3 regions of the Lactococcus sp. LG1074 genome follow, and region 1 is predicted to be linked to each of the others. Evidence: predicted binding sites of a transcription regulator. Region 1 holds the regulator's gene; each other region holds the start of a gene.
What was found. Region 1 encodes Rex, which represses fermentation and respiration genes when NADH is low (regulators of the CRP and FNR family bind a similar motif). Its sites were predicted from a motif close to TTGTGAANTANTTCACAA; they were not measured.
Positions count from the first base shown of each region.

Region 2: J0J36_RS09015 (alanine dehydrogenase) is a predicted target of Rex. The motif match lies at 4,479-4,496, and genes of this name have one in related genera.
Region 3: adhE (bifunctional acetaldehyde-CoA/alcohol dehydrogenase) is a predicted target of Rex. The motif match lies at 3,045-3,062, and genes of this name have one in related genera.

Region 1 covers NZ_CP071293.1:1,111,988-1,119,362, reverse strand. The annotation lists gene J0J36_RS05545 (deoxynucleoside kinase) at 1-222, shown strand, start outside; gene glmS (glutamine--fructose-6-phosphate transaminase (isomerizing)) at 377-2,194, shown strand; gene radC (DNA repair protein RadC) at 2,294-2,977, shown strand; gene J0J36_RS05530 (redox-sensing transcriptional repressor Rex) at 3,033-3,686, opposite strand; gene J0J36_RS05525 (LysR family transcriptional regulator) at 3,839-4,732, opposite strand; gene J0J36_RS05520 (malolactic enzyme) at 4,896-6,518, shown strand; gene J0J36_RS05515 (2-hydroxycarboxylate transporter family protein) at 6,536-7,375, shown strand, end outside.
Region 2 covers NZ_CP071293.1:1,803,013-1,810,387, forward strand. The annotation lists gene J0J36_RS09000 (L-threonine 3-dehydrogenase) at 1-855, opposite strand, end outside; gene J0J36_RS09005 (glycine C-acetyltransferase) at 922-2,112, opposite strand; gene tdcB (bifunctional threonine ammonia-lyase/L-serine ammonia-lyase TdcB) at 2,340-3,347, opposite strand; gene J0J36_RS09015 (alanine dehydrogenase) at 3,372-4,466, opposite strand; gene J0J36_RS09020 (aldo/keto reductase) at 4,645-5,490, opposite strand; gene J0J36_RS09025 (S-ribosylhomocysteine lyase) at 5,610-6,089, shown strand; gene J0J36_RS09030 (hypothetical protein) at 6,104-6,253, shown strand; gene J0J36_RS09035 (Gfo/Idh/MocA family oxidoreductase) at 6,250-7,263, shown strand; gene J0J36_RS09040 (ABC transporter ATP-binding protein) at 7,361-7,375, shown strand, end outside.
Region 3 covers NZ_CP071293.1:1,897,584-1,904,958, forward strand. The annotation lists gene tsf (translation elongation factor Ts) at 1-759, opposite strand, end outside; gene rpsB (30S ribosomal protein S2) at 836-1,609, opposite strand; gene J0J36_RS09480 (lactonase family protein) at 1,882-2,922, shown strand; gene adhE (bifunctional acetaldehyde-CoA/alcohol dehydrogenase) at 3,078-5,771, shown strand; gene J0J36_RS09490 (SepM family pheromone-processing serine protease) at 5,803-6,846, opposite strand; gene coaD (pantetheine-phosphate adenylyltransferase) at 6,836-7,333, opposite strand; gene rsmD (16S rRNA (guanine(966)-N(2))-methyltransferase RsmD) at 7,323-7,375, opposite strand, start outside.

The sequences.
Region 1 (7,375 bases):
GCACAACGTGGGCGTAGTTTTGAACAGATTGATGATCAACCTGAATTAAAAGCATATTACCATCAAGTCCATGAAGAATACCCCGCTTGGTATGAAAACTATGATGTATCCCCTAAAATTCGGATTAATGGAGATGCACTTGACTTCGTAAATAATACAGAAGACCTCGAAAAGGTACTTACAGAAATAGATAAAGCATTATTAAAATTACAATTAAAGTAAATCGGAAGATTTATTTTTTTTTACTCCTTAACAAACTATACCAATTAAAGAATTATTATTCTTGACAAATACAAAACATTGTATTATCATATTCTTATTGACGAAAAAATAAAGAAAAAGCTAACTATACCAATTAGCTTATGGAGAAATTAATATGTGTGGTATCGTAGGAGTTGTCGGAAATCGTAATGCAACAGACATTCTAATGCAAGGTCTTGAAAAACTTGAATACCGTGGTTATGATTCAGCAGGAATTTTAGTTGCTGATGGCGCAGGTCAAGTGAATCTTGTGAAATCTGTAGGACGCATTGCAGATTTAGAGGCAAAAACAGGTGATAACGTTACAGGATCAACAGGGATTGGTCATACACGTTGGGCGACCCATGGTAAACCAACCGAAGATAACGCGCATCCTCATACTTCTACTTCAGGACGTTTCGTTTTAGTACACAATGGTGTAATTGAAAACTTCTCAGAAATCAGAGAAGAATATCTTGCTAAGGATACATTTAAAGGTCAAACAGATACAGAGGTGGCTGTTCATCTCATCGCTAAGTTTGCAGAAGAAGAAGGACTCTCTGTACTTGAAGCCTTCAAAAAGGCACTCTCTATTATTGAAGGTTCTTATGCTTTTGCTCTTATGGATGCTGAAGATGCTGACGTGATCTATGTTGCGAAAAACAAATCGCCTTTACTTATTGGCTTGGGGGATGGCTACAACATGGTATGTTCTGATGCGATGGCGATGATTCGTGAAACATCTGAATTTATGGAAATTCATGATAAAGAACTGGTTATCTTAACTAAAGATAAGGCAGAAGTCATGGATTATGAAGGATATAAGGTTGAGCGCCAAAGCTACACAGCAGAACTTGACCTTTCTGACATTGGTAAAGGAACATATCCTTACTACATGCTCAAAGAAATTGATGAACAACCAACGGTAATGCGTAAATTGGTCTCAACTTATACCGATCAAGACGGGCAATTAACTGTTGATACGGATATCGTTAAAGCTGTTCAAGCAGCAGATCGTATTTATATTATTGCGGCAGGAACATCGCTTCATGCAGGTTATGCTTCAAAACAAATTCTTGAAGAGCTGACGAATACACCAGTTGAGCTTGGCGTGGCTTCTGAGTGGGGCTATGGTATGCCACTATTAAGCAAAAATCCTTTGTTTATCTTCCTTTCACAGTCCGGTGAAACAGCAGATAGCCGTCAGGTATTGGTAAAAGTAAATGCGCTTGGTCATCCAAGTTTAACGGTCACAAATGTTCCTGGCTCTACATTGTCACGTGAAGCAACACACACAATGCTGATTGGTGCGGGGCCTGAAATTTCGGTGGCCTCTACAAAAGCTTACACTGGACAAATTGCAACGCTCGCCTTCCTAGCAAAAGCTGTAGGTGATGCAGACCAAAATCCTAAGTCACTTGCTTTTGACTTGGTTAAGGAAATTTCACTCGTGGCACAATCTATCGAATCTACATTGTCAGAGAAGGAATTGATTTCCGATGTTGTAGCCAAGCTTTTACCAGAAGCACGAAATGCCTTCTACATCGGACGCAAACAAGATTATTTTGTCTCTATGGAAGCCAGTCTAAAATTAAAAGAAATTTCATATATCCAATGTGAAGGCTTTGCTGCTGGTGAACTCAAACACGGAACAATTTCCTTGATTGAAAATGGTACACCTGTTATTGCCCTTATTTCAAATAATGAAGAAGTTGCGGCACACACCCGTGGAAACGTTATAGAAACAGTGGCACGTGGGGCTTCAGCAATTACGATTGTCGAAGAAGCTGTAGCGCGTGAAGATGATGATATCGTTATCAATAACGTTCATCCTTATCTTTCAGCGATATCAATGGTGGTACCCACACAGCTTATTGCATACTACGCAACTGTCCAACGAGGGTTGGATGTTGATAAACCACGTAACCTCGCCAAAGCTGTAACAGTGGAATAAAAACGAAATAAAAAAGTGGGTTATAAAAATCCACTTTTTTATTTTCTAAAAAAGTGATACCTACACTCTTTTTTCGTATAAATGATTAAGGAGAAAGTCGTGTATCACATTAAAGAAGAACAATATCCGATGAGACCCCGAGAAAGATTGAACATTTTTGGACCAGAAAAGCTGAGTGAACAAGAACTTTTAGCCATTTTACTCCGAACAGGCAGTAAAAAAGAAAATGTTATGGAACTTGCTGCACGGGTTTTGACAACCTTTAGCAGTTTAGAAGAGTTTCGTCGGGCTTCTCTAACAGAGTTGAAAGCAATCTCCGGTATTGGGCCTATCAAAGCCTTGGAAATTCGGGCGATGATTGAACTGGGTAAACGAATCCATACGACCCAAAGAAAAAGATACGGACAAGTAATAGGATCTCGCCAATTTGGGTTGAGTTTAGCAGATGAGATGTCTGATTTTGAACAGGAAAATTTAGTCGCAATCTACCTAGACGCACAGCATCGCATTATTCAGAAAAAAACGATTTTTATTGGTGCTGTGAACCATTCCATTGCCAATCCCCGGGAAATTTTACATCATGCGGTAAGAAATTTAGCTGTAGGGATCATCATTGCACATAATCATCCCTCCGGGATTACCCAACCAAGTCAACAAGACAAGCTGTTCACACAGAAGATTAAGCAAGCATGCGATGCTTTAGGTATACAACTTTTAGATCATATCATTACAGGCCAGGCTTCTTATTTGAGCTTTAGAGAAGAAGGTTTATTGGGCGAATAAAAAGTACATAGGAAGTCAACCTTCCTATGTACTTTTTTATTTTTAAGCTCTCAACTTATTTGATGTCTTTATTTGACATAAAGAATAAGAGGGTTTGAAGTTCTTTCGTTAAGTCAATTGACTGAACGACAACATCTTCAGGAACTTGCAAGCGCAAGGGTGAAAAGTTAAGAATACCTTTGATACCTGATTTAACTAGGATATCTGCGACTTCTTGAGCGTTCTCTTTATTGACAGAAATAATTGCTGTTTTGATTTTTGAATCTTTAATATTTTTAGAGAAGTCAGCGATGTCGTAGATAGGCACACCTGTAGAAGTTGTTGTACCAACGAGTGGATTTTCTGGAACATCATAAGCTTGGGTAACGCGCATTTTATTGCGGTTTTGGAATTCATAATTAATAAGGGCGCGTCCAAGGTTACCGACTCCTACGAGTGCGATATGCGTTTCTTGATCTTGTCCGAGTAATTCTCCAAAGAAATCACGTAAAGCGCGTGTTTCATAACCATAGCCTCGACGTCCCAGCTCACCAAAGAGTGAAAAATCGCGACGAATCGTCGCTGCATCCACACCAATTTTTTCCGAAATAAGTTGTGAGTTTGTGCGTGTTACTTGTTCATCAACTAAAAGTTTGAACAAGCGATAATATTGAGGCAAACGTTTTGCCGTTGCCTTGGGTAGTTGTTTATTAACTTGGGAGCCAGCCATGTTATCTCCTTTACATAGTCTTTGTGAATATTTTACCTTTTTTGAGTGGGGCTTGTCAAACAATTCTTTCCGGAATTATGCGGTTGGCGAAAGTTTGTGAAAAAAACGGAGAAAATTTAACAAAGAAAAAAGAGAAAAAATCTCTTTTCTCTTCAATTTATTTTTTCATTTAGCTCATCCAGTAAGCGAATCAATTCTTTCAAGTCCGCATTGAGAAGTGTACTTCTTAAATAAGCATATTGAACATGAAAAATTTGCTTATCTTCAGGTATTAGTGGTATCTTTATAAGACTATCCATATCGGCAAAGGGAAGAAAATCGGTCATCAAGGTTATGCCAACATTTGAGTTGACCAGTTGGCCAATAGTATGGATATCCGAAAAATTAAAAAGAACTTTTGCTTTTTTCTTGTATTTTTCATTCAAATTTTGGAAAGCTTCCATATGCACAAAACTTTCATCAAGCAGGATAAAAGGATAATCCAAGGCTTCTTTAAATGAAATTTCTTGACGTGAGGCAAGTGGGTTATCTTTAGAGACAAAGATATAAAATTCGCGTTGGTAAAGTAATTTCACAAAAAGGTTGGGGTGCATCAGGGGAGCAATGCTGCCTATAAGGCTAAAATCAATTGAGCCGGAGATAAGTTTGGCCAGAAGTTCCTCCGAGCCACCCGATACTAAATCAAACTTAGATAAAAAGCTAATCGCCTCCTTATCGTTTATGAGTTGAGCCAGAATTTTTGCTCGAATAATAGGGGGGAAACCAATATGATTTTGATGATTTTTAGAATGCTCGATGGCTCTTTGCGTGAGTGCCAACTCTTCCAAAATACTTTCGATATGAATTTTCAATATTTTCCCTTCATCTGTTAGGACAACTGTTCGGTGAGAAGGATCTTTGTATATTAAATTACAGTTATAATATTGTTCCAATCTCTTTACAGCGTAGGTAATTGTCGGCTGACTTACCCCAAAATGATTAGAAACAGCAGTAAAAGACAACAAGTCCCCTAAGGCATTAAAATACTCGAAATCATGCAAATTCATTAGTTTAAACGCTCCTTTGACCCTTATATTCTATCACAAGTTTATCGATTTGTTATAAATAATATTTATTATAACCCAAAGGTTTGACTATAATTTTTTATAAGTATTAAAATACATTTTGTAAGAATTTCTTATAGGAATAATAAATTTGGAGGACGTACGAATGCGTGCACATGAAATTTTAAACAATCCTTTTTTAAATAAAGGAACAGCATTTACTATGGAAGAACGTAAGGAACTTGGCTTAATTGGTCTTTTGCCACCTTATGTTCAAACACTTGAAGAACAAGCAGAACAAACTTACCAACATTACTTGGAAAAACCATCTGATTTAGAGAAACGCCATTTCTTGATGGAAATCTTCAATACAAACCGTACTTTGTTCTACTATTTGTTTAACCAACATATCGTAGAGTTTAATCCTATCGTATATGATCCAGTTATTGCTGAAACAATCGAAAACTACAGCCGTCTATTTGTAGATCCACAATATGCTGCATATCTTGATATTAACCATCCAGAAAATATCCAAGAAACATTGAAAAATGCAGCGGGCGATCGCAATATCCGTCTGATTGTTGTGACAGATGCTGAAGGAATTCTCGGTATCGGCGACTGGGGAACACAAGGTGTTGATATCTCTGTTGGTAAATTAATGGTTTATACTGCAGCAGCCGGTATCGATCCAGCATCAGTTCTTCCTATCGTTATTGATGCAGGGACTAACCGTAAAGAACTCTTGGAAGATTCAATGTATCTTGGAAATCGTCACGCCCGTGTTTATGGGGACCAATATTACGACTTTGTTGACCAGTTTGTGGAAACTGCTGAAGCAATGTTCCCTAAACTTTATTTGCACTGGGAAGACTTCGGACGTTCAAATGCTGCAAATATCTTGAACAAATACAAAAAAGCAATTCCAACTTTCAACGATGATATCCAAGGAACTGGTATTGTTGTTTTAGGTGGTATCTTCGGTTCACTTGATATCACAGGTGAAAAATTAACAGACCAAGTTTACCTCTGCTACGGTGGTGGCTCTGCTGGTGCAGGGATTGCTGATCGTGTTCATGCGGAGATGGTAAGTGAAGGACTTTCAGAAGAAGAAGCCTACAACCATTTCTTTATGATGGATAAACAAGGGTTGCTCTTTGATGATATGGAAGATTTGACTCCAGCACAAAAACCATTTGCTAAAAAACGTGCAGATTTTGCAAATGCTGGTGATATGACGGACTTAGCCAATGTTATCAAAACAGTTAAAGCTACTATCTTGGTAGGTACTTCAACTGATGCAGGTGCATTTACAAAAGAAGTTGTTGAAGCAATGTGTGCCAACACTGAACGCCCAGTGATTTTCCCAATCTCAAATCCAACTAAAAAATTGGAAGCAACTGCTGAACAAGTGATTACATGGTCTGATGGTAAAGCCTTTGTTGCAACAGGTATTCCTTCAGGAACTGTCTCTTATAAAGGTGTCGACTACCAAATCGGTCAAGCAAATAACGCTTTGATCTATCCTGGTTTGGGACTTGGTATGTTGGCTTCAGAAGCATCACTTCTTACTGATGAAATGATTGGTGCCGCTGCGCACTCATTGAGTGGTCTTGTTGATCCAGGCGCTGCTGGTGCTCCGGTTCTTCCTCCATTTGAATATGTTGCTGATGTTTCAATCAAAGTTGCAGAAGCAGTAGCTAAAAAAGCTCAAGAACAAGGTTTGGCACAAGCTCAAGAAAAAGATATGGTGAAAGCCGTTCGCGAGATGAAATGGTATCCAAAATACTAAGAGGTTAATGGATTAAAATGAAAAAATTAAAAGAAATAAAAATTTCAGGAATAAGTCTTCCTCTCTATGCCTTTTTTATGATTGTGTTGGCAGTGACAATAGGTTTAGGAAAATTACCACTTAACATGGTGGGTATTACTCTCCTATTAGTACTGTTGGGGCACTTGCTTTACTTTATTGGTGAAAAATTACCCATTATGAATTCATATTTGGGTGGTGGATCAGTTTTCACTTTATTAGGTGCAACTCTCTTATCCTTTTTCCATATCATTCCTGCAAATGTGATTGATGCAGTAGGCAAATTTATGGGCGGTCAATTTGGTTTTCTTGATTTCTATATTGCAGCCTTGATTTGTGGATCAATCTTGGGAATGAACAGAAGTTTGCTTGTCAAAGCTTCGGCGAAATTTATCCCTGTTGCTTTGGTCACAATGGTCGTTGGTTTCTTCGCTGTTGGTGGTATGGGTGTCTTGCTTGGCAATGGTTTTGCAGACTCTGTCATGTATGTTTCAATGCCTATGATGTCTGGTGGTATGGGAGCCGGAATTACACCTTTATCACAAATCTATGCTGATGGTTTAGCCAATGGTAACCAAACCGCAATTTTCTCTCAACTTGCTCCCGCAGTAACCTTTGGGAATATTATTGCCATCATTGGGGCGCTTTCCATTTCTAAAATCTTTGCGAAATCAAAATACAATGGTCACGGCACCTTAGTTTCTGCAACAAAAGAAGAACTTGCAAAACCTAAAATTGAATTTGATGCCACTAAAATTGGTGTCGGTATGCTGTATGCCTTTACCCTACTCATGGTGGGTGTGATTTTGAATAAATTCTTCCCAAATATCCATGAATAC
Region 2 (7,375 bases), 690 kb from region 1:
TGCATCGATAGAGTTTGGCCAGCTGTCTGCAATACCTTGACGGACTGGATCTACATCATAATCCATTGTAAAGTCTGGCATGAATTTTTTGATTGACGCAGCAATTTCTTCAGGCTCAAAACTCATCGCAGTAATATTAAAAGCGTTACGGTTTACTAATTTGTCTGCAGGGGCATTCATCAAGTCAACAATAGCATCGATAGCATCAGGCATGTACATCATATCCATCTTTGTTCCTTCAGCGATAAAGCTTGAGTAATGACCATTTTTAATTGCCTCGTAATAAATATCTACAGCATAGTCTGTCGTTCCTCCACCAGGCAATGTTTTATAAGAAATCAAACCTGGGAAACGTACACCACGTGTATCAACACCAAATTTAGTGTAGTAGTAATCACAAAGCAATTCCATAGAAACTTTAGTCACACCGTACATTGTATTCGGACGTTGAATAGTTACTTGAGGTGTGTTGTCCATTGGAGTGCTTGGTCCAAAGGCAGCAATAGATGATGGTGAGAAGTATTGGAGGTTAAGTTCACGCGCTGTTTCTAAGGCATTAACCAAACCACCCATATTCAAATTCCAAGCAAATTGTGGCTTTGCTTCTGCAACAGCTGAAAGAAGTGAAGCCAAGTGGATAATTGTATCCACACCATTATCTTTAGCAATTGCCATCATTTTGTCACGGTCCATGACGTCCAAAATTTCAAAATGTCCGTCAGTCACAACTGGATTACCTTCAACTTCACGTACATCTGTTGCGATAACATTATCAACCCCAAGATCTTTACGAAGACGTTCTGTTAATTCTGATCCGATTTGTCCGAGTGCGCCTGTGATGAGTACTTTTTTCATTATATTTTCTCCAATATATTTGTTGTATGCTTACTTGTAATAGAAAGTTTTTATTGCCCCAAGAAATTAAATCAAGCCGATCTCTTTACCTACTTTGGCAAAAACAGCAACAGCTTCATCTAACATTTCTTTCGTATGCGCTGCTGTAGGCATCGCACGTACACGTCCTGTTCCAAGTGGTACAGTTGGGAATACGATAGGTTTAACATAGACGCCATTTTCAATCAATTTCTTAGAAAACTCTTGTGTTTTTGCTTCATCTCCAAGAATCACTGGTGTGATTGGTGTTTCAGATACACCTGTATCAAAGCCGGCTTTTTGTAATTCTTCTTTGAAGTATTTTGCGTTGTCCCAAAGTGTTTCGACATATTCTGGATGATCATGCATTAAGACAAAGGCTTCTTTTGCTGCTGCAGCTGCACCCGGTGTCAATGAAGTTGAGAAAAGGAAAGGACGTCCTTGTGATTTAAGCCAGTCAACCAAAAGTTTTGAGCCCGCTACATAGCCACCTACTACACCAATCGCTTTTGAAAGAGTACCGATTTGGAAGTCAATCTTATCTTGCAAGCCAAAATGTTTTACTGTACCGGCTCCGCCGCCCATAACACCAGAACCATGCGCATCATCAACATAAGTAATCAAATCATATTTTTCAGCGATTTCAACAATTTCTGGCAATTTAGCAACGTCCCCATCCATTGAGAACACACCGTCTGTGATGTACATTACTTTATTGTATTCACCAGACTCAGTCGCTTCTTTTGCTTTTGCTTCAAGGTCAGCCATATCTTGATGCTTAACACGGATAATTTTAGCACCTGAAAGACGACATCCGTCAATAATTGAGGCATGATTTAGTTCATCTGAAAGAATCGCATCACCTTTTTTCATTACGGCGCTAATCGCTCCCATATTACAATTGAAACCTGATTGAAACGCAATCGCGGCTTCTGTGCCTTTAAATTCAGCGATTGTTTTTTCCAATTCAATGTGTATATCTAAAGTGCCGTTGATAGTACGTACTGCACCAGCACCAGCTCCATATTTATCTGTTGCATCTTTTGTTGCTTGAATTAATTCAGGACGTGTCGCAAATCCCAAATAGTTATTTGAAGCAAGGTTAATCATCTTGTTGCCCGCAACTGTAATCTCAGGACCATTAGCGCTATCTAAAACGTCAATTGTGTTGAGCAAACCCTTTTGTTTAAGGTCTCCAAGCCCATTTTCGAGGAACTGTGTTAAAACTTTTGAAGTCATTCTATAACCTTCTTTCAATTTTTAGTTACACTTTTTGTAACCGTTTACAGTAAGTTTAACACTTTTTTTTTACTCATGCAAGAATTTTTTGCACTTTGATTAAATTTTAATTTAAATTACATGTCTTTGTGAATTTCGTGATATCAGAGTAAATTATCTCACGATTAAAAAAAGACTGAACTATACAAAAAAGGACTTTGAAATTCAAAGTCCTTTTGTTTTAAGAATTATTGATCATTGTCATTGGCAATGAGAAAATGATCCACAACATCTTCAATACGGGCCAAGTCAACATTCCCTCCTGAAACGATAGAAACAACTTTTTTGCCTTTCACATAATCATCAACTTTACCTGAAAGAATAGCTGCTGTTGCAAGAGCGCCAGCACCTTCCACCACAATTTTCGTACGTTGAATCAAATCTTTAATGGCTAATTCGATTTCTGCTTCCGTTACAAGAACCATATTATCAACGATTTGATTGACTACTTCAAAAGTCAATTCACCTGGATAAGCCACATGACAGCCATCTGCAATCGTTGGTGCTTCATCATGGTGCACTTTCTTACGTTCTCTAAAAGATGCAGTCATACCATGGCAATTTTCAGCTTGCACACCAATAACTTGGATATTAGGGTTAAAAGATTTCAAGGCAACCGCAACACCTGAAATCAAACCACCACCGCCTACTGGCACCAATACTGTGTCAACATCCCACAGATGATCTAAGATTTCTAGACCGATTGTTCCTTGTCCAGCCATTACTTCTGCATCATCATATGGAGGAATATACGTAATATTATTTTCCTTAGCGTAAGCTTCACAAAAGGCCTTTGAGTCATCAAACTGTTCACCTTCAAGCATTACTTCTGCACCATAGCCACGTGTGGCATCAACCTTAGCTTGAGGTGCACCTTTTGGCATAACAATGATACTCTTGATACCGAGAAGTTTGGAAGTTAAAGCCACACCTTGAGCATGATTCCCAGCTGAACACGCAATTACTCCACGATCTTTCTCTTCTTGAGATAATTGAGCAATCTTATTGAAAGCGCCACGGAACTTGAATGAGCCTGTTAATTGCATATTTTCAAGTTTCAAGTAAACTTCGCCACCTGTTTTAGCAGTCAAAAACATTGACTGAATCAAGGGTGTTTCACGTGCATATTGTTTAACAGTGTTTTGAGCTTTTTTAATATCTTTAATTGTAATTGGCAGATTTGCTAAATTTGGCATAATTCTTTTTCCTTAGATTTCTTTTTAGAGTTCCGTATAAGTGACATCAATTGAATCAGCAAGTGCTTTAGAAACAACTTTTCCTTTATAAACACTCAACCCAGATAAGAGTTCTTTTGATTTCAGCGCCTCATCTAAGCCTTTGACTGAAATATCCTTAAGGAAAGAGATATTGCCCTGAGCCAAAGCAATTGTCGCTGTACGAGGTGTTGCTCCTGGCATATTTGGCACAGCGTAATGAATTATGCCGTGTTTGATGAAGACTGGATCCGCATGGTTTGTTGCATGATCGATTGTTTCAACAGTTCCTCCTTGGTCAATAGCGATGTCCACGATAACAGAACCTGGTTTCATAGATTTAACCATATATTCTTTGACTAATTTTGGTGGTTTAGCGCCAGGGATTAAGATTGTTGAGATAAAGACATCTGCAAGTTTAATATTTTCTTCCAATGCTTCTGTTGTTGATTTAACGATTTCAACTGTTTTTCCTGCATAGCGTTCTTTAAGTTGGGCGATACGCGCATCACCAAGTTCAATGATAATAACCTTACATCCCAAAGCAACAGCCATATCGGCAGCATTTTCTGCAGCATTACCTCCACCGAAGATAACAACTGTACCAGCCTCGATACCTTCAATACCAGGAAGAAGAATTCCTTCCCCTTCATGTTGTTTTTCAAGATAATATTGCCCAATATTAACTGCACGACGTCCCGCAATAGCTGACATTGGTTTAAGCAACTCAAGCACACCATTGATTGAGATATTTTCACCGGAAATAGCTGTTACTCCGACTTCCATCATTTTTTCCACACAAGCTTTATTGGCTGCCAAGTGTAAGAATCCCCAAATAATTTGGCCTGGTTTGAAGTATTTATATTCAGATTCCATTGGTTCTTTGACTTTAACAATCAACTCTGCTTCCCAAGCAGTTTCTGTATCAACGATTTGTCCCCCAGCCGCTTCATAAAGGTCATTTGTAAAACCACAACCTGCACCAGCATTACTATCGACAAGTACTTCATTACCTGCTTCAACGAGAATTTTTACGTTTTCTGGAGTCATCCCTACACGCGCTTCACCTTGTTTTGGGTCTTTAATTACACCAATTTTCATTTTGTTTCTCCTTTGTGAATTCTTTATCAATTAAATGATAGCACTTTCATATCCATTTAGCAATTATAATTGTGAAATAAAACACTTTTTTAACGTTTTATTATTCTTCCTGTCTATATTCTGTCAATTATAAAAAAAGACACTCAAATCTTACAATTTGAATGTCCTTAAATTTATTTTAGTGGTCCACTTCGTCTGGATTGCGTGCCAGACCTGCTTTCCCATGAAGACTGTCAATAAAGGCGATATCTTCTTCGGTCAAATCAAAATCAAAAATATCCGCATTTTCTTTAATACGGCTTGCCGTCACAGACTTAGGTAAAGGAAGATAGCCTTTGTGTAAACTCCAACGTAAAACGACTTGGGCAACTGTTTTACCATATTTATCTGCAATATCCGTCAATTCAGTAACCGCAAAGATTTTACCTGTGCCAAGTGGGCTATAAGCTTCTGTCAAAATATCGTGTGCTTTATTGAAAGCTACAACCTCTTCTTGCTGATCCGAAGGATTAACCATAATTTGGTTGACAACAGGTTTAATTTCAGCAACTTCCAGTAAAGGTTCTAAGTGACGTGGATGGAAGTTAGACACCCCGATAGCTCGAACTTTTTTGTCCCATACGCCTTCTTCCATTGCTTTCCAAACCGCAGCATTGCGCTCGGCAAAGTTTGGTCGAAATGCTTTTGGATTTGGCCAGTGAATAAGATAAAGGTCCACGTAGTCTAAACCTAGTTTTTCCAAGCTTTCATCTAGTGCTGCTCGGGCATCTTCTGTTGTACCAACAGCCCAAAGCTTCGTTGTAATAAACAAGTCTTCGCGAGCAATTCCACTGTCTTTAATCGCGCGTCCCACCGACTCTTCATTGCCATAGACAGCTGCTGTATCAATATGACGATAGCCAACTTCTAAGGCCGTTTTTACAGCTTGATATGCTTCTTCACCATTTTTAGATTGCCATGTTCCAAAACCAACTTTTGGAATTGTCATACCATTTGCGAGAGTGTAAGTTTCTGTAAGTGACATAATTTCTCCTTTTCTTTACTTTCTAGCTTCATTCTATCACTTTACGAGGTCAGACAAAAAAATTTTGGTTCAAAAAATGGTAAAATAGAAGAATACTAAGAATACTGGAGGTAGAAAATATGGCTGAAGTAGAATCATTCCAGCTCGATCACACAAAAGTTTTAGCACCTTACGTGCGCCTAATTGGGACAGAGACTGGTCCTAAAGGTGACATCATCACCAACTTTGATGTCCGTTTTGTGCAACCTAATCACGGTGAAATCCCGACAAGTGGGCTACATACTATCGAACACTCAATGGCAAGTTTGATTCGTGACCGTATTGATGGCATGATTGACTTTTCTCCTTTTGGATGTCGTACTGGCTTCCATATGATTATGTGGGGCGAACCAACTGCTGAGGAGATTGCTAAAGTGATCACTTCATCTTTGGAAGAGCTCGCAGGAGACAGTTTCACTTGGGATAATGTCCCAGGGGTTGCCGAAAAAGAATGTGGAAATTATCGCGATCACTCATTATTTTCAGCAAAAGAATGGGCGAAGAAAATTTTAAGTGAAGGTATCTCCTCGGATGCTTTCGAACGTCGCCTTGTAAAATAGAGAGAAAGAGAACCATGGGAAAGTATCAATTAGATTATAAAGGGCAAGCCTCTGTCCAAAAATTCCACGAAAAAAATTCAAATAAAAAGACAGATAAATTGTCAAAAATCGAAGAATTAAAAAAACAACACCAAGCGAAAAAGAAAAAAGAGAAGAAAGCATGAAAAAGTTAAACATTGCTTATGTTGGTTTTGGGAAGTCCACCAATCGCTATCATATTCCTTATGTTAAAATCCGTGAGCACTTCAACATTGCGCGCGTTGTCAACCGTAGCCTAGGCAAACGTCCTGAGCAAGCTATTCTTGAGGCTGAAGGAACTATTTTTTCAACAGACATCAATGATATTATTCAAGATGATTCAATTGATTTAGTCATTGTCGTCACTCCAGGTGCTGCACACTATGAAACCAGTAAAAAGCTTTTACTGGGTGGAAAAAACGTTATCTGTGACAAACCGTTAGTAGAAACGTTAGAACAAGCCGAAGAATTAGTTGGTATCGCTCAAGAAAAGAAGCTCTTCTTTATGCCTTTCCAAAACCGTCGTTTTGACAGTGATTTTTTGACAATCAAAAAAGTTTTGGATACGGGTTACCTAGGAGATTTGCTTGACATTACTGTCACTATGGATCACTATCGTCCAGCAGATGCAACTGCTGGTAAAAACTTTGATGGCGCCTGGTATGGCCATGGTGTACACATGGTTGACCAAATGGTTTCACTCTTTGGACAGCCAAAAGATGTACAATACGATATTCGTTCAACACGCGATTCAAATGCTGTAGATGATTACTTCTCTGTAAACTTGCTTTACACCGATTTCCGAGCAACAGTTCAAGCCACTGAACTGGCTGCACTCAAACGTCCCAAATGGGTGCTTTATGGTTCTAGAGGAACTTTAATTAAAGAAAACGTTGACCAACAGGAAAATGATTTGAAGGTGGGAATCTTCCCGGGAAGTGACGGTTTTGGGGCCGATGCACCGCAAGATTTTGCTCAATTGACATACTACAATCAAAATGGCGATCGCATTGAAAAGTCAATTCCTACGGTTTCAGGCGATTATGGTCGTGTCTATGATGCAGCTTATGAGTCACTCGTGAATGGAGCTGAAAAACTCGTTTCGGATGAGCAAATTTTGACAGTTATTGAAACTTTAGAAAATGGCTTTAAATAAAAAGTCCTCTTTGAGGGCTTTTTCTATACCCTTCCATCCATAAAAATAGCAATCCATTTCCTGAAAGAACTGAAAGATAAAATGTTAAAATGACACTATGACTATTACATTT
Region 3 (7,375 bases), 790 kb from region 1:
TTCTTCTTTCATTTCTGCTTCAGCATTTGCAAGAACTTCTTCAGTCAATTGGCTACGTGATCCGTAGGCAAGATGTGGAAGCATTGGTTTGTTTACCAATTTGCGGCTTTCGTTATCTTCATCGATTGTGTGGTTTAATTTAGCTAACTCATCATGAACAAACTCAGCATCCAACTCTTTGTAAGAGAGAACAGTTGGGTTCATCGCAGCGATATGCATTGCAACTGCTTTAGCCAGCTCAGCATCTCCACCTTCAACAACTGTAACTACACCGATACGACCTTGGTTGTGTTGGTAAACACCAAAGGTTTGCGCATCTGTTTTTTCGATAAGTTGGAAACGACGGAATGAAATTTTTTCACCAATTGTCGCTGTAGCTTGTGTGTAAGAATCTTCAAGGCTGATACCTTCTGCAGTTGTCAAAGCCAAAGCTTCTTCATTAGTTGCAGGTTTTTTCTCTGCAATAAGTTCAGCTGTTTCTTTAACGATAGCAACGAATTGTTCATTTTTAGCAACGAAGTCTGTTTCTGAGTTCAATTCGATAAGTGCTGCAGTATTACCATTTACAGCGATACCTGTCAAACCTTCAGCGGCGATACGGTCAGCTTTTTTCTCAGCTTTCGCAATACCTTTTTCACGAAGGAGCTCAGCGGCTGCTTCCATATTTCCATCAGTTTCAACAAGTGCACGTTTAGCATCCATGATACCTGCACCAGTTTTTTCACGCAATTCTTTTACTTGAGCTGCTGTTACTGCCATTGTATAATTCTCCTATTATTATATTTTATAAAAAAACAGGGAGGCGTAGGGCCTCGCCTGTATTATTCATTACAAATTATTTGCCTTCAACGATTTCAGCAAGTTCTTCAAGTGATTCTTCTGAAGCAGCAGTATCTTTAACCGCAAGTTCAGCTTCTACTGAATCTTCGCCTTGACGACCTTCGATGATAGCGTCAGCCATTTTAGCAGTGATCAATTTAACTGCACGGATAGCATCATCGTTTGCTGGGATAATAACGTCGATTGGATCTGGGTCAGCATTTGTATCAACCATTGCTACAACTGGGATTCCCAATTTTTGAGCTTCTTGGATAGCGATTTGTTCATTGTGTGGGTCAACAACGTACATCACATCTGGGATGCGAGGCATGTCAGCGATACCACCGATGAATTTTTCAAGACGTTCGCGTTCTTTGTTCAAAAGAACAACTTCTTTCTTAGGCAATACTTCGAAAGTTCCGTCTTCTTCCATTTTGTTGATTGATTTAAGGCGTGCTACACGTTTTTGGATAGTATTCCAGTTAGTGAGCATACCACCAAGCCAACGGTGGTTTACATAGTATTGACCAGCACGAAGTGCTTCTTCTTTAACAGCTTCTGAAGCTTGTTTTTTAGTACCAACAAAAAGTACTACAGCACCTTCAGATGAAGCGTTACGTACATAGTTGTAAGCATCGTCAACAAGTTTAACTGTTTTTTGAAGGTCGATAACGTGGATACCATTACGTTCTGTGAAGATGTATGGTTTCATTTTTGGGTTCCAACGACGAGTTTGGTGACCGAAGTGAACACCAGCTTCAAGAAGTTGTTTCATTGAAATAACTGACATATTAATGTCTCCTTTTAAAATAGTTTTTCCTCTTTTAACTGTCAGCCAATGCCGCTACACAAGTGCACTACGACACTGTCAAGTCAAAATGTGAAATTATTGCCCATAGACAACAGTACTATTATACACTAAACACTCCCTTATTGCAAGAGCTTGTTGTGTCATTTTGTTGGCTGTCCTATCTTCGCAAATTCCAAGAGATTTAGTTTCCTGAAAACGCTCATTTATGATAAAATAATTATACGAATATTAAATGTTAAAGGAGCCAAGATATGCGTGAAAAAATTCTAGTTGGCGGTTACACTAAGCGTGAATCAAAGGGGATTTATAGTTTTGACCTAGATATTGCAAAGGAAGAACTTTCTAATCTAACTGAAGTTGCTCATGTTCAAAATGCTACTTATTTTGCTTTGGACAAAACAAAACAGCACCTTTACACTTGTGCTGCAGATGAAAATGGTGGCGGTATTGCTGCTCTCAGCTATAAAAGAGGTAAAACAGAGCTTCTCAACTATGTTACTAGTGTTGGCGCACCTCTGTGCTATGTAGCCGTTGATAATAAACGTGGTTTTGTTTACGGTGCCAATTATCACTTAGGGGAAATCCGTGTCTACAAAATTCAAAAAGATGGGTCGCTTACCTTAACAGACACTGTAAAACATGAAGGCGAGGGATCAAAAGTACACCCTGGCCAAGAACGCCCTCACGTGCATTACACAGATCTTACACCTGACGGACGCTTAGTTACTTGTGATTTGGGTACAGATGAGATTACAGTTTACGATGTTGTTGGTGAAGAAGGCAAGCTCTCTCTTGTAAGCCTCTATCGTATGCCTGCAGGTACTGGAGTACGTCATCTTACTTTCCATCCCAATGGTAAGATTGCTTATGCTATTGGTGAGTTTTCTTCTACTGTAACTGTTCTCAGCTATAATGAAGAAAAAGGACGCTTTGCTGCACTGGAAACAATCAGTACTCTTCCAGTAGATTTTGAAGGCACAAAGAGCGCATCTGCTCTCCGTCTTTCTTCCGATGGTGCATTTCTTTATGCTTCAAATCGTGGACATAATTCTATCGCCATCTACAGTGTGAGCCCCTTAGGGACAAAGATAACTTTAGAAGATATTGTAAAAACTGAAGGGGAAACGCCCCGCGATTTCAATTTCAACAGTACAGAAGATTTTATTATCGTAGCACATCAAGATAGCGATAATATTAGTCTTTTCCGCCGTAATAGGAAAACAGGAATGCTCACACTTAAGCAAAAAGATTTTTATAGCCCAGAGGGCACATGTATTTTACCAACACTCTAATGAAAACCGCCCTTAAGGCGGTTTTTTTATCATTAAAATGCAGATAGTATTTTATCAAAAAAAGTTTGTGTGGTTTTACACAATATTATTTGACAGCACTTTCAAAGTTTGTTAAAATAATAACGTGATAAATTTCACAAAGGAGAAATTTAAATATGTCAAGCAAGAATACCAAAAAAGAACTAACAACCGCTGATAAAGCTGTACTTGCGGAAAAAGCAGAGCAATATACAGACGGTCTTGTCAAAAAAGCACATCAAGCCGCTTTACAATTTGAAGGCTACACACAAGTGCAAGTAGATAAAATTGTCGCAGCAATGGCCTTAGCGGCAAGCGAACATTCCCTGGAACTTGCGCACGAAGCTCATAATGAAACAGGGCGAGGAATCGTTGAGGATAAGGATACTAAAAACCGCTTTGCTTCAGAATCTGTTTATAATTCAATTAAAAATGATAAAACAGTAGGAGTAATCAGCGAGAACAAAGTTGCTGGCTCAGTAGAAATTGCAGCCCCTTTGGGTGTGCTTGCAGGAATTGTACCAACAACCAACCCTACTTCTACAACAATTTTCAAATCACTTTTAACAGCAAAAACACGAAATGCTATCGTATTCGCCTTTCATCCTCAAGCCCAAAATTGTTCCTCTCATGCCGCACGTATTGTCTACGAAGCTGCCCTAAAAGCTGGGGCACCTGAGAACTTTATCCAATGGGTCGAAGATCCAAGTCTTTACAACACTACTGCACTTATCCAAAACCACGGTATTGCTTCTATTCTAGCTACAGGTGGACCCGGAATGGTTAATGCAGCACTCAAGTCAGGCAACCCTTCACTAGGAGTGGGAGCAGGTAATGGTGCCGTCTTCGTTGATGCTACTGCAAATGTGGATCGTGCAGTTGAAGACCTGCTACTTTCTAAACGTTTTGATAACGGCATGATTTGCGCTACCGAAAACTCTGCTGTAGTTGCTGCAGAAATTTACGATGAATTCCTCGAAAAACTTCAAGCTCACGGTGCTTACAATGTTCCAAAGGAAGATTATTCAGCCATCGAAAAATTTGTTTTTGTTGAGCGTGCGGGTGAGGGCTTCGGAGTAACTGGTCCAGTTGCCGGCCGTCCTGGCCCATGGATTGCTGAACAAGCAGGCGTAAAAGTACCTGAAGGAAAAGATGTTCTTCTCTTTGAATTGGAAGAAAAAAACATTGGTGAAGCTCTCTCTTCTGAAAAGCTTAGCCCGCTTTTGTCAATTTACAAATCTACCTCACGCGAAAATGGTACCGCCATCGTTCAGAAACTTTTGGCTTATCAAGGCGCTGGGCATAATGCGGCTATCCAGATAGGTGCACAAGACGATCCTTTTGTGAAAGAATATGCTGATGCTATTGGTGCTGCACGTATCTTAGTTAACCAACCAGATTCTATTGGAGGCGTTGGTGATATCTATACTGATGCAATGCGTCCATCGCTGACTTTAGGAACTGGTTCATGGGGGAAAAATTCAATCTCACACAATTTGAGTACATATGATCTATTGAATATCAAAACAGTGGCACGTCGTCGTAATCGCCCACAATGGGTTCGTCTGCCAAAAGAAATTTACTACGAAAACAACTCTATTTCTTACCTACAAGAAATGCCTAATATCGAGCGTGCTTTTGTCGTCACAGACCACGGCATGTTGCAATTTGGCTTTGTCGACCACATGCTTGAGCAATTGGCCGTTCGTGAAACACAAGTTCAAACTTCAATATATGGTTCTGTAAAACCTGACCCAACACTTTCACAAGCGATTGAAATTGCTCGACAAATGGCTGATTTTAAACCTGACACAGTTATCGCACTCGGCGGTGGTTCTCCACTTGATGCAGCAAAAATTGGCCGCTTGATTTATGAATACTCTGTTCGTGGAGAGGTTGACCTCAATGATGACGTTGCACTAAAAGCTCTCTTTGAGCAGTTGGCGCAAAAATTCATCGATATTCGTAAACGTATCGTCAAATTCCCGCATCAAGATCAAACGCAATTGGTATGTATTCCGACCACTTCTGGTACAGGTTCTGAAGTAACGCCCTTTGCTGTTATCACCGATGATGAAACCCATGTTAAATATCCTTTAGCTGATTATCAACTTACACCTCAAGTAGCTATTGTTGACCCTGAATTTGTTATGACCGTGCCAAAACGTACTGTGGCTTGGTCAGGTATTGATGCCCTCAGTCACGCGCTTGAATCCTATGTTTCAGTCATGGCTTCGGATTATACTAAACCATTATCACTTCGTGCCATTAAGTTAATCTTTGATAATTTGACAACCTCATATCACTACGACCCATCAAAGCCTTCTAAAGAAGGACAAGTCGCACGCGCCAATATGCACAATGCAGCAACCTTAGCTGGTATGGCCTTTGCCAATGCATTTCTCGGTATTAATCACTCCCTAGCCCACAAAGTGGGGGGTGAGTTTGAATTACCACATGGTTTAGCTATCGCTATCGCTATGCCTCACGTCATTAAATTTAACGCTGTAACAGGAAACGTTAAACGTACACCATACCCACGTTATGAGATTTACCGTGCCCAAGAAGATTACGCTGAAATTGCGCGTTATATTGGTCTTACAGGTAAAGATGATGCGGAACTCGTAGACAAACTTATTAAGGAAATTAAAAAATTGACGGACAGCATCGATATCGATGTCACTCTATCAGGAAATGGTGTTGATAAAAACCACTTGGAGTGTGAACTCGATAAGCTTGCAAACCTTGTTTATGATGATCAATGCACACCTGGAAATCCACGCCAGCCAAGTATTTCAGAGCTTAAAACACTCTTACAAGATCAATATTAAGCATAAAAAAAGCTGTAAATTACAGCTTTTTTTATTTTTCGAGATAATCTAGCGCATCTTGAATTGTCTTTACAGGTACAATTTTCATATCTGTATTCAACTTTTTAGCTGCCGCAAGTGCATCTGTGTAGTTATTTGTTGTACCAGAAGCCTTTGTCTGTTCTTCCGTTTCATCTGGGCAAAGGAAAATTTTTGCGCCCGCATTACTTGCTGTAGCAACTTTTTTATCAACGCCACCTATTTGCCCGATGCTGCCATCCTCATTGATCGTTCCAGTACCTGCAATTTCGCGTCCTTGACGTAAATCTTTGCCTGTAATTTGGCTATATATTTCCAAGGTAAACATCATACCAGCACTTGGCCCGCCAATACTTCCAGCATCGATTTTAACTTTAGGGTCTGTCACAACCTGGGTATGATCTACTAAACCAATACCAATCCCTGTTTTACCATTACTCAACTTAATGTACTTACCTGTGGCTTCATGATTACTGCCATCCACACGTGTATATTTGATGGTAACGTTATCCCCAACTTTTTGTTGCGATACATAATCAATCATCTCAGTTGAAGATTTGAAAGTATGTCCATTAACTGCCGTTATCGTATCTGAAAGTTGTAAGGCATTTTTAAAGGTTGAATCCTCAGTGATGCTCAAAACATAAACACCTTGATACTTCATCTCATAAAGTTTCCCTGCCAACTTAAAGGCCTGATAAATAGCCGTGTTTTGCGCTGTCTGCATATAAAACTGGTTGACCAAGTCAAATTGCTGATTGGTCATTCCACCCGTCATCTCTTCACTACTCACAACAGTGGCAAAAGAGTTCGACTTGGAATAAAGCATACTTGCTGCATTGGCGCGAACCATTTCAACTGTCGTTAAATAAAAGTTGCCTTTATGTTCGTCTTTTTTCCCTGCAACATCAACCATTTGGTTAACTGGAATGGTTCCTCCTGGCTGCTCGATATAGTAAGGTAAGGGGAAGAATAAACCCACTACAATAAGAAGCGGTAGCGCGATGGCAAAGAATAGCTTTAGTTTTTTATGCTTTTTTATTTTTTCATTTTTCATGTGCTTTTTTCTCATTCAATGTTTCAATAACATTTGCAGGTAACCATCGACTTAGGTCTTGACCAAAATGATAAAGTTCACGCATTCGGGTAGAACTAATATTTTCGAGTTCTGGTTTTGCAGTCAGTAGAATGGTTTCGATCCCTGTCATTTCACGGTTAAAGTAAATCATATTTTTCTCATAGTCTAAATCAGCCGCATTGCGAACGGACCGAACAAGCGCTGTTACCTCAAGTTTCTCCGCAATATTTACTGTCAGATCACTCGCATGTGCAATGACTGACACATTGGTTAATTGTAAATCTGCTAAGGCTGTTTCGATTAGAGCTACACGTTCTTCTAGACTGAACAAAGGATTTTTAGCTTCATTTTTAAAAATACCGATATAAAGCTTATCAAAAAGCTTACTGGCACGTTCAATGATATCAAGATGGCCTTTTGTGACCGGGTCAAAAGTGCCCGTAAATAAACCGATTTTATCTTTCATAGATGGTTACCTTTGAAATTCCATATACTTTTTCTTTACTTA